3 linked regions of the Lactiplantibacillus plantarum genome follow. The protein of the gene in region 1 interacts with the protein of each later gene in a pairwise test. Links are inferred from orthologs where the notes say so. Each region holds a gene or a part of one and is shown in the gene's direction. Other genes may lie near its edges. The genes, in order: tuf, mreB and E5260_RS10015.

The links.
Region 2: the proteins of tuf (region 1) and mreB interact in binary tests that used the Bacillus subtilis proteins (3 or more experiments, as listed by UniProt). The link is inferred for Lactiplantibacillus plantarum from one-to-one orthologs.
Region 3: the proteins of tuf (region 1) and E5260_RS10015 interact in binary tests that used the Bacillus subtilis proteins (3 or more experiments, as listed by UniProt). The link is inferred for Lactiplantibacillus plantarum from one-to-one orthologs.

What each region holds. Positions count from the first base shown.
Region 1 is NZ_CP039121.1:1,954,006-1,957,152, reverse strand. What follows is about bases 62-3,047. They hold tuf (elongation factor Tu), read left to right. Parts: upstream 62-953; coding sequence 954-2,141; downstream 2,142-3,047. Other genes in these bases: tig (trigger factor), read left to right, coding at 2,345-3,047; E5260_RS09080 (hypothetical protein), read left to right, coding at 62-739. Also shown: more of E5260_RS09080, read left to right, coding at 1-61; more of tig, read left to right, coding at 3,048-3,147. UniProt on the Bacillus subtilis protein: GTP hydrolase that promotes the GTP-dependent binding of aminoacyl-tRNA to the A-site of ribosomes during protein biosynthesis.
Region 2 is NZ_CP039121.1:2,178,620-2,181,754, reverse strand. Bases 153-3,126 are described here. They hold mreB (rod shape-determining protein), read left to right. Parts: upstream 153-1,125; coding sequence 1,126-2,127; downstream 2,128-3,126. Other genes in these bases: E5260_RS10200 (FtsW/RodA/SpoVE family cell cycle protein), read left to right, coding at 2,765-3,126; E5260_RS10205 (DUF2969 domain-containing protein), read left to right, coding at 2,390-2,617; yidD (membrane protein insertion efficiency factor YidD), read left to right, coding at 2,134-2,406; E5260_RS10220 (GNAT family N-acetyltransferase), read left to right, coding at 448-1,002; murA (UDP-N-acetylglucosamine 1-carboxyvinyltransferase), read left to right, coding at 153-340. In the rest of the region: more of murA, read left to right, coding at 1-152; more of E5260_RS10200, read left to right, coding at 3,127-3,135. UniProt on the Bacillus subtilis protein: Forms membrane-associated dynamic filaments that are essential for cell shape determination. Acts by regulating cell wall synthesis and cell elongation, and thus cell shape.
Region 3 is NZ_CP039121.1:2,136,818-2,139,970, reverse strand. The notes cover bases 1-2,992. They hold E5260_RS10015 (rod shape-determining protein), read left to right. Parts: upstream 1-990; coding sequence 991-1,995; downstream 1,996-2,992. Other genes in these bases: mreD (rod shape-determining protein MreD), read left to right, coding at 2,924-2,992; mreC (rod shape-determining protein MreC), read left to right, coding at 2,066-2,911; E5260_RS10020 (JAB domain-containing protein), read left to right, coding at 130-765. Outside these bases: more of mreD, read left to right, coding at 2,993-3,153.

The sequences.
Region 1 (3,147 bases):
CAGTGAGTTTGAAGCGCAGTATTTAGCAACCGATGCGGCCGCAGATCTGTATCTGAATGCATTGGTTGCTAATCATGACTTCATTTCTGCCCACATTATGATCAAGGCACGCCCAACGAGTGCGTGGACTACGGCTGCAAACACAACTTTAAAAGCGGCGGAGAGTACGGCTGAGCGAACGCTAGGATCGACATTGACCACAACAATGCGTCATTTTTATCATTTATCTGACCAGCCCGTCCAGAAACAGGTGGCAGGTTTGCAAGCAGCCCGTCACCTGCCATATGAGCGCTATCTGACGGCAGCCAAGTTTCTATTAGTAGATCCGTTTTTGCATCCCTTAACACGAGTAGAAGTGTTATATACACTGTACCAATTGCAAGTATCAGAGACGGTCAAGATGCAGTGGCTACTGGATGAGAAGATGTTGACACTGTGTCCAGCAAAGTTAGTCGCACTCGGTCAGGACGAGACGAGCAAGGCCGTTTACCATGCTTTGAAAGTGCGACTTGGTAATCAAGATGTCTTTTTATATGAAAGCTTACGAGAACTTTTACAATTGCAATTAATGTATTTATATCCATGCGCTGCACAGGTTATTACAGATTCCACGGCTTGGATCGATCTTTTGATTAGTTTGCAAACTGGGCAGACGATAACGCCGTCTGATGACCAAACTGAAAAAATGATGAAAATTCAGCAAAAAATTCAGCAATTTAGCCTTGATTTACAATCATAAGCGTGTGTAATAAGAATTTACTAACAAAAATTCAATTTTTTGAATAATATCTGTTTACAAATCAGATTAGGCTATATATAATATTTAAGGATTCTCAGTGATGGGTGCGCGATTTGGCCTTTTCACTAGGATGTAGTATAATACTAACTAAAGAATTGTTGAGACCATTTTGGCCTCGACGTTATTCTTGCGAAAATCACAGGAGGTTTCATTAATGGCAAAAGAACATTATGAAAGAACAAAACCCCATGTAAACATTGGTACTATTGGCCACGTTGACCATGGGAAGACTACTTTGACCGCTGCAATCACTAAGGTATTAGCATCTAAGGGCTTGGCTAAAGAACAAGACTTTGCTTCTATCGATGCTGCTCCGGAAGAACGTGAACGTGGTATTACTATCAACACTGCCCACGTTGAATACGAAACTGAAAAGCGTCACTACGCTCATATCGATGCCCCAGGACATGCTGACTACGTTAAGAACATGATTACTGGTGCCGCTCAAATGGACGGTGCGATCTTAGTTGTTGCCGCAACTGATGGTCCTATGCCACAAACGCGTGAACACATCCTCTTGGCTCGCCAAGTTGGTGTTGACTATATCGTTGTCTTCTTAAACAAGACTGATCTTGTTGACGATGACGAATTAGTTGACTTGGTTGAAATGGAAGTACGTGAATTACTTTCAGAATACGATTTCCCTGGTGACGATATTCCTGTTATCCGTGGTTCAGCGCTTAAAGCACTTGAAGGCGACCCAGAACAAGAAAAGGTTATCATGCACTTAATGGATGTTGTTGATGAATACATCCCAACTCCAGTTCGTGATACTGAAAAGCCTTTCTTGATGCCTGTTGAAGACGTCTTCTCAATCACTGGTCGTGGGACTGTTGCTTCTGGTCGTATCGATCGTGGGACTGTTAAGGTCGGCGACGAAGTTGAAATCGTTGGTTTACACGAAGATGTTCTTAAGTCAACTGTTACGGGTCTTGAAATGTTCCGTAAGACACTTGACTTAGGTGAAGCCGGGGATAACGTTGGTGCGTTATTACGTGGTGTTAACCGTGAACAAGTTGTTCGTGGCCAAGTTTTGGCTAAGCCAGGTTCGATCCAAACCCACAAGAAGTTCAAGGGTGAAGTTTATATCTTGAGCAAAGAAGAAGGTGGCCGTCATACGCCATTCTTCTCAAACTATCGTCCACAATTCTACTTCCACACCACTGATATCACTGGTGTTATTGAATTGCCAGACGGCGTTGAAATGGTTATGCCTGGTGACAACGTAACGTTCACTGTTGAATTGATTCAACCAGCTGCCATCGAAAAGGGTACCAAGTTCACGGTTCGTGAAGGTGGTCATACTGTCGGTGCCGGTGTTGTTTCAGAAATTGATGACTAATCTCTAACTGATTTTCATTGATTGATCTAAGCGACTTGGAAGTCTTCTTCCAAGTCGCTTTTTTTAAGAAAAACGAACAATAAATCGCGAGCTTACGCGCTTTTTTAGCCAATTTGGTTTACTTTACGGTGTCGATAGGTTAAACTTAACAAGTATGCAATTGACTAGAATTGTAGAAATTATAATGTTTCGGAGGGAATACAATGGCTGCAAAGTGGGAAAAGAAAGAAGGCAACCAAGGCGAATTAACATTCGAAATTGGTGCTGATAAAATTAGTGAAGGTATCGACAAGGCCTTCCAACGGACTAAAAAGAACTTAAATGTTCCTGGTTTCCGTAAGGGTAAGGTTCCACGTCAAATCTTCAATCAAATGTATGGTGAAGAAGCACTTTATCAAGATGCTTTAAACATCGTGCTCCCAGAGGCATATGAAGAAGCAATCAAGGAAACTGAAATCGAACCAGTTGATCAACCTCAAATCGATGTTGATAGCATGGAAAAAGGTAAGCCTTGGGTATTAAAGGCCGTTGTAACGGTTAAACCAGAAGTTAAGCTTGGTCAATACAAGGAACTTAGTGTAACGCGTCAAAATACTCGCGTTTATGCTAAGGATGTTGATGCCGAATTAGAATCACGGCGTGAAAAACAAGCTGAATTAGTTCTGAAGGAAGACCAACCAGCCGCTAAGGGCGATACGGTGGTTATTGATTTCAAAGGATTCGTTGATGGCGAACCATTTGAAGGTGGCGAATCAGAAAACTACTCACTTGAATTAGGTTCTAACTCATTCATCCCTGGTTTTGAAGACCAATTAGTTGGTGTCAAGGCTGGCGACGAAACTGAAGTTAAGGTAACGTTCCCTAAGGATTACCAAGCTGAAGACTTACAAAACAAAGAAGCCACTTTCAAAGTGACAGTTCATGAAGTCAAGACTAAGGAACTCCCTGAATTAGATGACGAATTTGCCAAGGATGTTGACGAAGATGTTGACACACTTGAAGAATT
Region 2 (3,135 bases), 220 kb from region 1 along the record:
TGAAACGGTTTTTGAGAATCGCTTCATGCATCTTGATGAGTTACGGCGAATGAACGCCGACTTCAAAGTTGAAGGGCGCTCCGTCATTATGTATGGTCCCACTGACTTTAACGGGGCCCAGGTCACTGCGACGGATCTTCGGGCAGCTGCAGCGTTAGTAATCGCTGGACTGGTCAGTCGGGGTTACACTGAAGTGACTAATTTGAAGTATCTTGATCGGGGCTACTTTAACTTCCATGGTAAGCTGGCTAAATTAGGTGCTGAGATTAAACGAGTTGATGTTCCCGATGGCACCGTTTATGCGTTGAATCCTGATTTTGCGAACGAAGCTGCGGAATAAATCGAAATAAATGCTTACAAAACCTTCAAAGTGCGATAAACTCGTTTTTGAAGGCTTTTTTGTGGCGAAGCGGGGTAACCCGGCGCCAACATTCAGGAGGACAACTTATGTTTATTAATATTATCGACAAACACATTTCATTGAAACCAACTGAAGTGGCTGACGCGGAGCCGCTTTTCGACTTAGTTGATCATAATCGCGACCATTTGAAGTTATGGATGCCGTGGGTTGATGCGACGGCGACCGTGCAAGACGAGCGTCATTTTATCGAATCAATGTTGACCAAGCAGGCTCATGGACAGGTGTTTATCACCACCATCATTGTGGATGGCGAAGTCGCTGGGATGCTAGACTTGCATAATATTAGTGCCATTAATCACAACGGTGAGATTGGCTACTGGCTGGGCCAGAAATATACTGGTCGTGGCGTCATGACTAAAGCGCTCGAACGATTAGAAGAAATTGCTTTTACGGAGCTTGATCTGCACAAGGTCATCTTAGGTGCAGACGTTGCCAACCAGGCAAGTCGGGCTGTTGCTGAGCGACGCCAATATCATTTGGATGCGACCCTGCCAGAAAATATCTTGTTAAATGGTCAATATCGTGATGAAGCAATTTATTCGCTGACGGTCGATGAGTGGTCGAAACGACAGGATGATTAGGCACAGCCAATTGATTGGTAGTGACAAATGAACGAGTGGCTAGGACAGCCGTCAGTTCTCATCAACTGTAGAGTATGGTATAATGATTAGTCGTATAATTGTATGTTTGAGAGGAGCAAAAACATGGCTTTAGATATTGGTATTGACTTAGGTACTGCCAATGTTTTAATTTACGTATCGGGTAAGGGCATCGTCCTTAACGAACCATCCGTGGTCGCTATCGATACGAACACGAATCAAGTGTTGGCAGTCGGGTCCGAAGCCTACCAAATGGTTGGAAAGACGCCTAGTAACATTCGGGCAATTCGACCATTAAAAGACGGAGTAATTTCGGATTTTGATGTCACCGAAGAAATGCTGTCCTATTTTATTAAAAAATTAAATGTCCGTGGCATTATGTCGCGGCCAAGTATCATGATCTGTACCCCAACGAACACTACTGAAATTGAACGCAAGGCAATCTTGCAAGCTGCTGAAAAATCTGGCGGTAACAAGGTTTACTTGGAAGTTGAACCAAAAGTGGCGGCTATTGGCGCAGGGATGGATATTTTCCAACCACGTGGGAACATGGTCATTGATATTGGTGGTGGGACTAGTGATATCGCTGTCCTATCATTAGGTGACATTGTGGCAAGTAGTTCGTTACGAATGGCCGGCGACCGGATGAATCAGGACATCGTGAACTACGTCAAAGATCAACATCACTTGTTGATCGGTGAACGCAGTGCAGAACAAGTTAAGATTCAAATCGCACAAGTTTTCAAGCAGGACGGCGATGATGATAAGGTCACCCAAGTTCGTGGTCGAGATACTGTGACGGGGATGCCGCGCTCAATTGACATTGACTCCAATCAAGTTGAAGAAGCTATTCACGAAACGCTGATGCAGATCGTTAGCACGGCCCATCACGTGATGGAAACTTTACCACCAGAAATTGCGGCCGATATTATTGACCGTGGAATTACGTTGACTGGTGGTGGCGCACTGTTGAGTGGCCTCGATCAATTGATCAGTGAAAACTTAAAGGTGCCCGTAATGGTTGCCGAACACCCATTGAACAACGTTGCTCAGGGGGCTGGGATTTTACTTGAACATATGCAGAAAACTGCTAAGAACAAGAAATAAATTACGATGCGACGGTTATTAATGAAAGGCATCCGCTTTTATCAGCGGGCCTTTTCTGCGTTTAGTCCGGCTCATTGTCGCTATTATCCAACCTGTTCTAATTACACGTTAGAAGCGATCGATCGGTTTGGCGCAGTTAAAGGCGTTCTAATGGGAGTTGCACGTATCTTACGTTGTCAGCCCTTAGTTAAGGGCGGCTTTGATCCGGTACCAGCCCATTTTTCATTGCGTCGTAATCCGCAATACAAGGAGGAAGACCACCGTGGCAAGAAAAGATAAGGCGATTTCGGTCACTTTAAACGAAACTAAGGTCAACGGTCAACCAGTTACCGAAGTTTTGATCGGTAAACAAGTGATTGGACAAGTGACTCAAGTCGGTGAACGATTTGAAGCTGAAATGGTTAGTGACAACCAACCATTTGCGCATACCAAATCTTTTGATGAGAGTCTGCAAGAGATCTTGTCGGCTTACCATCTACACAAAGGCTAATTTTTAGTAAACCTTCAACCTGGTTCCGAGAATTCGGCACCAGGTTGTTGTATAATAAAAACTATCTTAAAGTACAAAATGATATTGTGAATAGGGTTAGTCTGACGCGTGCGGTGGGCTAATCCCAACAGGTTAGGAGCGTTATTTGTGGCAGAAGAATCTAGACTCCGCAGTCAAGACGAGGATTCAAGAATTGACTGGGGTATCATATTTTCAGTGATGATGCTAGGATTGATCGGGCTGGCGTCGATTTATGTCGCCGCAGTGCACGACTCTAGTTCAGTAAACGTCACGAAGCAGGTGATTTCTCAAGTCATGTGGTTCGTGATTGGGACCGCGATTGCCGTAATTGTGATGCAATTTGATTCGGAACAGTTATGGCGAGTGGCACCGATTGCCTATTGGTTTGGGATCTTCCTGCTTGCGGCCGTTTTGGTCTTGTACAGTAGATCACTGTTTGCGAGCACTGGGGCTAAAAGTTGGTTCGCAGTTGGTTCCTTGACGTTGCAACCGTCTGA
Region 3 (3,153 bases), 180 kb from region 1 along the record:
TACTGCGTCCCTGGTACTGATATTATCAAAGATGATTGTGAGTTAACTGAAAAAATTGCGTTAAAATGTCGGTGAATTAATGGTTAGCCGGTCACTTTACGAAACTACTAGGTAGAAAGGGTGGTTTCAATGACGATGATCAGCGAAGAACAAATACCGACAGCACAAGTTCGTGAATTAATGCAAGCCTACTTTGGGACGTTTTTACCCAACGACGCGGTGACTAGCGCGATGCAGGCCTTTGAGCGTGAGTACCCGATAGAGGACGCTATAGAGTGGTTACATGAGTCGTCTGAAAATCCGCGCTGGCAAGGTTTAATCGTGGCGCTCAGATGTGGGCAACTATTACCCCGGCCAAGTCGATTAATTTTGGGGCAGGTATATGGTAGTGAACAACTGGGAGCCGTTTTAGCACGGGACTTTGCCAACTTAGAGCAGGAACAGTTGCAATTGTTATGCTTAGATACGAAAAATCAAGTGATCAAACGCCAGGTCGTCTTTCAGGGCACGCTCAATAGTTGTCCGGCTCAACCGCGGGAAATTATTAAAGTTGCCCTAACGACACCGACTGCCCGGGTCGTTATTGCACATAATCATCCGAGTGGTGATGTGACGCCGTCAAAAAAAGACGTTGAATTTACCAAGCGGTTACAACTGGCTTGTGAACTGATGGGGTTACCGCTCTTGGATAGCTTTATTATCGGTGTAAACGATTACTTTAGTTTTGCCGAGCAGGGCGTGTTAAATTGTAATACGGATTCGTAACAGAATGTGGTAAAATAACGGGGTTAGGACCGATAATTTAATCGGCCTGATCGCGTTTTTTTGTTAAATTTTATCTAAGTTAAATAGTGGGACTGTATTTTTCATTAATTTACGGTATGCTAGGACTCAGGCAATGCTTTTTTAATGCAGTGCGACTATGCTATAATACTTACTATTATGACTAAATAAAAAATTAAATTTGTTAATGATGAAGGGATGAATGTAGTGTTCGGATTTGGGACAAAGAATATCGGGATCGATCTCGGTACGGCCAACACAATTGTGTACGTTGACGGCAAGGGCATCGTATTACGTGAACCATCCGTAGTTGCGAAGAACACGAAAACTGGTGAAATTGTATCAGTTGGTTCAGAAGCACGGGATATGATTGGGAGAACCCCAGCAAGCATTGTGGCGATTCGGCCAATGAAGGATGGCGTTATTGCGGACTACGATACGACCGTTGCGATGATGAAGTACTTTATTCAAAAGACACTCGGCCGCTCAAATGGTAAGCCATACGTCATGGTTTGTGTACCAAGTGGGGTTACCGAAGTTGAAAAGCGGGCCGTTATTGATGCAACACGGGTTGCAGGTGCGCGGGATGCATATGTCATTGAAGAACCATTTGCAGCCGCTATTGGTGCAGGGCTTCCAGTCATGGATCCAACTGGGAGCATGGTCGTTGATATTGGTGGTGGGACTACCGATGTTGCGACAATTTCCTTAGGTGGAATCGTATCAAGTCGTTCAATTCGAATGGCTGGCGATAAGATCGATGACTCAATCATTTACCATGTTCGCCAGAAGTTTAATCTTTTAATTGGTGAACGCACAGCCGAACAACTTAAAATCGACTGTGGCTCAGCTTCTTTGGAAGCCGCTGAAGACTTGGAAGGGTCAACGATTCGTGGACGAGATCTTTTGTCGGGCTTACCAAAGACGGTTGAAATCTCATCTGTAGATGTTTCAGAAGCCATCCAAGAAGTGGTCTCTGAAATTATTTCAGCCATTAAAGAAACCCTTGAAGAAACTTCCCCAGAAATTGCCTCTGACGTAATTGACCACGGGATTGTTTTGACCGGTGGTGGTGCCTTATTGAAGAATCTTTCCGAAGTGATTGCGGACGAAACCAAAGTACCGGTTTTCATCGCTAACGAACCGCTTGACTGTGTTGCAGTTGGGACCGGTGAATCACTCAAGAGCATCGACGTTATGAAAAAGCGATAACAGGTGAGCGGGAAGACGTCTTCCCGCTTATTTATTGTTAAATCATTGAATTTTCGACCGGGGGTTCATTATGCAAAAGTTTTTTTCTAACCGAAAACTAGTGATTGCGATTGTCGTGTTCATTATTAGTTTCGGCTTGATGAGTGTCTCAGTAGCCATTCGTGATAAGAAATCGACACCACCATTGATCCAACAATTCGGAAACGATGTGGCTGGTGCGGTTGACCGGGTGATTGCTTGGCCAGTCAATGGCTTACAGAGTGCGACCAACTCAGTTTCTGACTTGTTGAACACCTATCAAGAAAATCAAAAATTGAAGAAGCAAGTTGACCAACTGGCGCAGGCCAAGGTTAGTGCCCAGACGACGCGTGCGGAAAACAAGCAGTTACGCAAGCAGTTGAAATTAAATAATTCGTTATCTGATTATACGACGGTGACCGCCAATGTTTTGACGCGGACACCATCATCTTGGATGAACCAACTCGTGATCTCTAAGGGTGCGACATCCGGTGTAAAGAAGAATATGCCTGTCATGTCACAAAAGGGTTTAATTGGCCGGGTCGTGGAAGTTAACCAAACGAATTCTAAGGTTGAATTAATTTCTAATACGAGTTCGTCTTCGAATAAGTTTGCTATTCAGATTACGAATAGTGCTGGTAAGACTGTTAACGGGATTATTTCAGGTTATGATAAGAGCAATAATCTTTTAGAGATGGGTTCCGTGACGTCTAACGTTAAAATCAAAAAAGGCGATAAAGTCGTGACGAGTGGTTTAGGCGGCAATACGCCGAAGGGACTTTATGTCGGCACGGTTGCTAGTGTCAAGCAGGATGATTACGGGCTAGCATCCGAAGTGGAAATCACACCCGCAGCGGACCTTAGTGACTTAACAGTTGTGACGGTCGCTGAACAATAGGGAGGTGCAACGGTGCGTTACTCAAGATTAAAAATCATCTTTCCAATTGGGTTATTTGTTGCACTCTTTTTAGACGGCTCGGTGTCAAATGTTTTTGCCGGTAAACTATTTAGTTACCCCTACGCCAGTGTCTTACACCTAGTTTTACTGTGGATTGTCTTCGCTGTCTTTTTAGATGACCGTGATAATCTGTCGGTTGGAATTTGGTCTGCATTCGTGGGCTTGGTGTTTGACTGGTACTA